Ammoniphilus sp. CFH 90114: one gene and its partner. The protein of the gene in region 2 interacts with the protein of the main gene of each other region in a pairwise test. Links are inferred from orthologs where the notes say so. Each region holds a gene or a part of one and is shown on either strand. Other genes may lie near its edges.

The links. Proteins that work in one complex are often made in the same cells at the same time.
Region 1: the proteins of dnaA (region 2) and yabA interact in binary tests that used the Bacillus subtilis proteins (3 or more experiments, as listed by UniProt). The link is inferred for Ammoniphilus sp. CFH 90114 from one-to-one orthologs.

Annotation. Positions count from the first base shown.
Region 1 is NZ_SDLI01000003.1:356,777-360,099, reverse strand. What follows is about bases 185-3,182. They hold yabA (DNA replication initiation control protein YabA), read right to left. Parts: upstream 1,860-3,182; coding sequence 1,509-1,859; downstream 185-1,508. Other genes in these bases: holB (DNA polymerase III subunit delta'), read right to left, coding at 2,698-3,182; EIZ39_RS09420 (PSP1 domain-containing protein), read right to left, coding at 1,882-2,694; EIZ39_RS09430 (tRNA1(Val) (adenine(37)-N6)-methyltransferase), read right to left, coding at 582-1,331; rsmI (16S rRNA (cytidine(1402)-2'-O)-methyltransferase), read right to left, coding at 185-580. Also shown: more of rsmI, read right to left, coding at 1-184; more of holB, read right to left, coding at 3,183-3,323. UniProt on the Bacillus subtilis protein: Involved in control of chromosome replication initiation. Inhibits the cooperative binding of DnaA to the oriC region. Thus negatively regulating initiation of chromosome replication.
Region 2 is NZ_SDLI01000003.1:247,556-250,722, forward strand. The notes cover bases 313-3,154. They hold dnaA (chromosomal replication initiator protein DnaA), read left to right. Parts: upstream 313-978; coding sequence 979-2,331; downstream 2,332-3,154. Other genes in these bases: rpmH (50S ribosomal protein L34), read right to left, coding at 313-353; dnaN (DNA polymerase III subunit beta), read left to right, coding at 2,566-3,154. Also shown: rnpA (ribonuclease P protein component), read right to left, coding at 1-91; more of rpmH, read right to left, coding at 216-312; more of dnaN, read left to right, coding at 3,155-3,167. UniProt on the Bacillus subtilis protein: Plays an essential role in the initiation and regulation of chromosomal replication. ATP-DnaA binds to the origin of replication (oriC) to initiate formation of the DNA replication initiation complex once per cell cycle.

The DNA of each region.
Region 1 (3,323 bases), 110 kb from region 2 along the record:
TTTGTCGGTTGCCCATGACTTCATGGACTTCCTTTATCATCTTCAATACCCGATGGGGAGCTTCATAGAATAGAAGGGTTTCAGGATAAACTTTAATACGATTTAACTCTTCTCTTAGCGGTTTTTTATCCCGGGGGAGAAAACCTAGGAAGATGAACTTATCTGTAGGTAACCCTGAAGCAATTAAGGCACTTAAAGCTGCATTAGGACCTGGTATCGTGATGACTGGAATTTCGTGTTGAATAGCAACTCTCACAAGCTCATATCCCGGATCCGAGATCGCTGGCATCCCTGCATCGCTGACAAGCGCCAGCTTCTTGCCTTCCTTGAGCCATTGAATGATTCCTTTTGAACTGGCTTCTTTGTTATGCTCATGATGGCTAACCAACCTTGTATCAATCTCGAAGTGGTTTAACAGCTTTCTCGTTTGTCTTGTATCTTCCGCCGCTATGATATCCACCGACTTCAGAATTTCTAGCGCACGAACGGTAATATCCCCTAAGTTTCCAATCGGGGTTGCAACCAAGTATAACTCTCCAGCTACCCCACGGTTACCTGCAAAGCTGGACTGTACAAACATGCTATTCCCCCCTTTCCCCATAATAGATCTCAAGCAATTCGGGACAATAAGAGCCATCGTCGTCATAGACAATAAGTGGTGGAAGGAGTTTGAGGTCAGGCTTTCCGTCGCGAATTCCTTCAATTAGCACCATATTCGCTTCTGCTCCTGCTTTGGGATGTACAAAGCGAATACGCTTCGGCTCAACACGATATTTGCGCATCAGCTCGATCATGTCAATAAGTCTAGAAGGTCTATGGACAAAAGCCACCTTTCCTCCAGAACGAACGAGATAAGCACTCACTCGAATCACATCTTCTAACGTACAATAGATTTCATGCCTGGCAATGGCAAAATGCTCATTCTGGTTGACTTCCCCCGTTTTCGGCAGCATATAAGGGGGATTGCAAGTTACAACATCGTAGACCCCATGTCCAAAACGCTGCGGTGCTTCCTTCAGGTCTCCTAAGTAAATCTTTATTTGATCTTCTAGTTGATTCAGCACAACATTCCGACTAGCCATGTCATGCAACCGCTCTTGGATTTCAAGACCTTCGATCTTGGCTTTACTCCTCGTCGATAGGAGTAATGGAATGACCCCATTTCCGGTACATAAATCCATAATTCTCCCCTTCTGAATAGGCAACGAGGCAAAACGAGCAAGCAATACAGCATCCATCGAGAAACTAAACACCTCATGGCTCTGTATAATTTTCCGATCATGCGTTAATAAATCATCCACCCTCTCAGATGGGTGCAAAGCGATTTCCATACGAACACACCTCGAGTAAAATTCAGCTTTTCTCAATATACTACTTATCTTTCCCATAAGAAAGGTCGAAGGACCGGCTTTTTAGGAAAAATAACAACAAATGTGATAATCCTCCTCCCATTCCCTAAAAGAAAGAGGTCAACCTGAATTCTACAGGCTGACCTCTTTTTCTTACAGTTATTTATTTAAGAAAGATAGACAGAAGAGACAATCTCCTTCTTTTCGTAAGCTGCCAAAATGCAAATTGCAGATATGAAAGCCCTCTTGATACAACCGAGCCAGGTTATCATACCCCTCACCTACGCCGACTTTTTGTTTTTCTTCCGTTTTTTCCTCTTTATCCGGCAATGGTGGAGACGTGTTTAGTCGCTCCAATTGCAAGCGCAGGTGCTGGTTTTCTATGGTGAGGTTCTTGTTCTCCTCCAGCAATTCCACTATTCTCTCCCTCAAACTGCCAACTTCCTTAAACAGTTTGCCGACTTGTTCTTCAATATTGGTTGCCTGCTGAAACATTTTCTGTTTATCCATGACCTCACCCCAACTGGAATACCTAGTTCACCTTCTCCATCTCTGAAATCTCTTCTAAGGCAAATTCTATCATTCCTCCTTCTTCAGGCAAATCTACTTGAACCAAGCGCTCGAGAATATTTAACCCCACAACACGGCCACGACCAAGCGGTGTTACAACATGCTGACCGACATCTGGCAGAGATTCTTTTGCACTTTCATAATTATCGTTTTCATATTTCAAGCAGCACATTAATCTTCCACATAAACCCGAAATCTTTACCGGATTGAGGGATAAATTTTGATCTTTTGCCATCTTTATGGAAACAGGTTCAAAATCACCTAAGAAGGTCGAACAACATAGAATTCTCCCACATGGACCAATCCCACCAAGCATCTTCGCTTCATCTCGCACGCCAATCTGACGAAGTTCAATTCTTGTGCGGAAAACAAAGGCTAAGTCCTTCACTAGTTCACGAAAATCAACGCGTCCTTCAGCGGTAAAATAAAAGATGATCTTATTGCGATCGAATGTATATTCGACGTCTATCAGTTTCATATCTAGCTGATGAGTAATAATCTTATCTTGACAGACCTGCAGAGCTTCCGCTGCCATGATTTTATTCATATGGACTTGTTCGGAATCTTCTTCTGTCGCCAATCGAATGACCTTCTTCAAAGGGAAGACGACGTCATTCTCACTAACTTGCTTGCGTCCGATGACAACTTGTCCATATTCAACCCCTCGTGCGGTCTCCACAATGGCAAAACCATTCTTCTCAACCGGCAATTCACCAGGATCAAAATAATATATCTTACCCGCCTTCTTAAAGCGGATTCCAACTACTTCAACCAATCATCATCCCTCCTGTAGCTCGATAACCATCCTTTCGAGGGATAGCTGAGGATTGGCATGGCGAGAAAGACGATTCTTCGTCTCCATGACAACCTCTATTCCTTTCAATATCCAAGTTCTACTGCAACGTAGAGCTTGTCTCTGGATGGCATCCAATTGATCAATATTTACAAGCTCATGTTTACGATCTATCTGAAATAGCAATAAGTCTCTATACCAATAAACAAGTATATCTAAGATGTAAGGCAACCCCTGGTTACCCTGTTCATTTTTTAGTATCTTCTCTTGTATTGTAACGAGAGCATAAGAACCTTTATCAAGAATATCTTCTGTTAATTGTAACACTAGGCTTCGATACTGTGCAAACCCATCTGATTGGCACCATTCCCTTGCCTGATCCAAATTGCCCGTAATTTGGCAAATATTACGCAATAATGGCTCATAGAACCCTTCTTGCTTCAGCATATCCACCCTTCGTTCAAAGGAAAGCTCGTCAAAGTGAATAACCTGACAACGAGAGAGAATCGTTGGCAAAATCTGATGAAGGTGTTCGGTTAATAAGATCGCAGTTACATCATACGTCGGTTCTTCTAGAAATTTCAATAGACTGTTTGCCGCTTGTACCGTCA
Region 2 (3,167 bases):
CAACAAATTGGCGGTTAGCCGCCGATTTCCCCTGTTGAAAGACTTTCTGAAATTCATTTTGATCACGAAGACGGTTGTTGCTATGTAACATAAGTAAACCCCTATCCCATGTAAGTTGGTTCCTCTTTTAAGATTATGGGAAAGCGGAGATCGGAATAAACCCAAACTGCCGGAAAAAAGCCTTGAATTACAGAAAGGCCACTTGCAAAAGTGGCCTAGGCAGATAATACTTTTCTTCCTTTTCTGCGACGCGCAGCTAGAACTTTACGACCGTTCTTTGTGCTCATTCTCTTACGGAATCCGTGCACTTTCTTACGCTTACGATTATTCGGACTAAACGTTGGTTTCATTATATCCACCTCCCTTGAGGAATAACACTTATTCTAACACTCCAGACCAAATCAGTATTCACTTTCATTCTTCGAATAGGAGTGCTGCCCTTCGTCTTGCAAGTACCACAAGTTCTCCAGACATTCTCGATTATTATATTCCTTCTGCCTAGCTCTGTCAAGAATATTGCTTGTCCAAATCCTGGACCTAAGAAAAACTGTATCACTTATTGAATAGTACAGTCATCACTTAAGAATAAAAGACTTGAAATTATTTCCCAAACCTCGTTGTGGAAAAGCGTGAAACATTTTTCGTCGGATATCGACAGGGTTATCGAGCTAATATCCACATAATATAGTATTGTGAATAAGAATAAGCCACAACGTGTTGTGGTTGTGGATAAATCACAAAAACCCATTGATATAAGGAGTTTTATCTGCTATCATAAGTGTGTTTTAACTCGTGGATAAAGTAAAAGGTATGAGGGAGTTTTCCACAATCTGTGGATAGAATTGTGGACAATTATCCACTATTGTGAATAATAACATCTGTGATTATGTGGATGATGGGCGAATGTTGTCGAAAATAGAGAGAAAACAAGCTCTTCCTATTCACAGTAATTGTGTATAAGCATTTGGGGGGAATGGTATGAAAGGGATTCAAGGAGTATGGGATAAGGCCCTAGCCATGATTGAGACAAAATTAAGTAAACCTAGCTTCGAAACATGGTTAAAGTCAACAAAGGCCATTGCCCTTGACGATGATACCTTATTCATTTCAGCTCCCAATGAGTTTTCGAGAGATTGGTTGGAATCGCGCTATGCTCAATTAATCGTTGAGACATTATATGAGATCACTGGCGAGAATATGAAAGTAAAAATTGTAACTTCAGATCCTGATGTAAATCTGAAATCCAGTTCACCTAAAAAGATAGATGATAAGAGATCTTATGCGTCAGATGACCCAGGGCCTGGCCACATGCTTAATTCTAAGTATGTGTTTGACACTTTTGTTATCGGTACGGGAAATCGGTTTGCTCATGCAGCGTCACTGGCGGTTGCGGAGGCCCCGGCTAAAGCTTATAACCCCTTATTTATCTATGGAGGGGTAGGATTAGGAAAAACGCACTTGATGCACGCGATTGGTCACTATGTTTTAGAACATAACCCATCAGCTAAAGTCGTTTATCTTTCCTCAGAAAAATTTACGAATGAGTTTATTAATAGTATTCGTGATAATAAAGCAGTGGATTTCCGCAATAAGTATCGAAGTGTTGATGTTTTGCTAATAGATGATATTCAGTTTCTAGCGGGAAAAGAACAAACCCAAGAGGAGTTTTTCCATACATTCAATGCTTTGCACGATGAGAGTAAACAAATTGTCATATCTAGTGATCGGCCGCCGAAAGAAATCCCAACGCTAGAAGATCGCCTTCGATCTCGATTTGAATGGGGATTAATTACGGATATTCAGCCGCCCGATCTCGAGACAAGAATTGCGATTCTCAGGAAGAAGGCCAAAGCAGAAAATCTAGACATAGCCAATGAAGTGATGGTTTATATAGCGAACCAGATTGATACAAATATTCGTGAGCTTGAAGGTGCTCTTATTCGTGTTGTTGCTTATTCTTCTCTTATTAATCGCGATATTGATGTTGATCTGGCTACCGAAGCTCTAAAAGATATTATTCCATCTAGTAAACCTAGGGTGATTACGATCTTGGATATTCAACGCGTGGTCGGCGAGCATTTTGGGGTGAAGTTGGAAGACTTTAAAGCTAAAAAACGAAATAAATCCATTGCTTATCCGCGGCAGATTGCGATGTACTTATCTCGAGAATTGACTGACTACTCTCTTCCGAAGATTGGTGACGAATTTGGAGGAAGGGATCATACAACCGTTATTCATGCCAATGATAAAATTACAACAGAGTTGCAGTCTAACCACACTCTGCAGGAAACCGTTAAAGAGTTGATCGATAAAATTAAAAACGTAAAATAAAGGGCTAATAACCTGTGAATAGAAGAGACAGTCTAACCACAACTTATCCACATGTGGATGGACTGTCTTTTCATTCCGTTAAGGCTCTTATCCACAAACTCACAGGCCCTACTACTATTACTGTTAAAAAAAAGATATAGATAAGTTATAATAAAGATTAACATTCTAGAAAAAAACGCTTCTTCAAGAAGATAGAATATAAGTTTATGAAATAGAAAAAGGGGGTAATCTATCATGCATTTGATGATTAACCGTGACATTATGACAGCAGCCATCAATGACGTAAGTAAAGCTGTCTCAACTCGCACTACTATTCCTATCCTAACGGGGATTAAAATTAGCAGTCATTCCGAAGGGATTACTTTAACCGCAAGTGATTCTGATATCTCTATTGAATACACCATTCCCTTAGAACAAGAAGGGGATCTCTATGTTGATATTAAGCAGCATGGAAGTATTGTTCTTCCTGCACGATATTTAAACGATATTGTTCGTCGATTACCAGGAGAGTTTGTGGAATTAGAAGTAGGAGATCGTTTCCAAACCATTCTTCGCTCCGGTAAGTCGGAATTTAATTTGAATGGCCTAGATCCAGATGATTTCCCTAGGTTGCCTCAAATTGAAGAAGAAAAAGTTTTTAGTCTTCCATGCGATATTCTAAAGACGATGGTTAAACAAACGGTATTCGCAGCCGCTACAACCGAATTGCGTCCAATCTTAACAGGGATTATGTGGGCGTTAGAAGGGGATCAACTTCGTTTTGTGGCAACGGACAGCCATCGACTAGCTAGCAAGAAATCCTTTGTAGAAGCATCGTCGGAATTAACCATAGATAA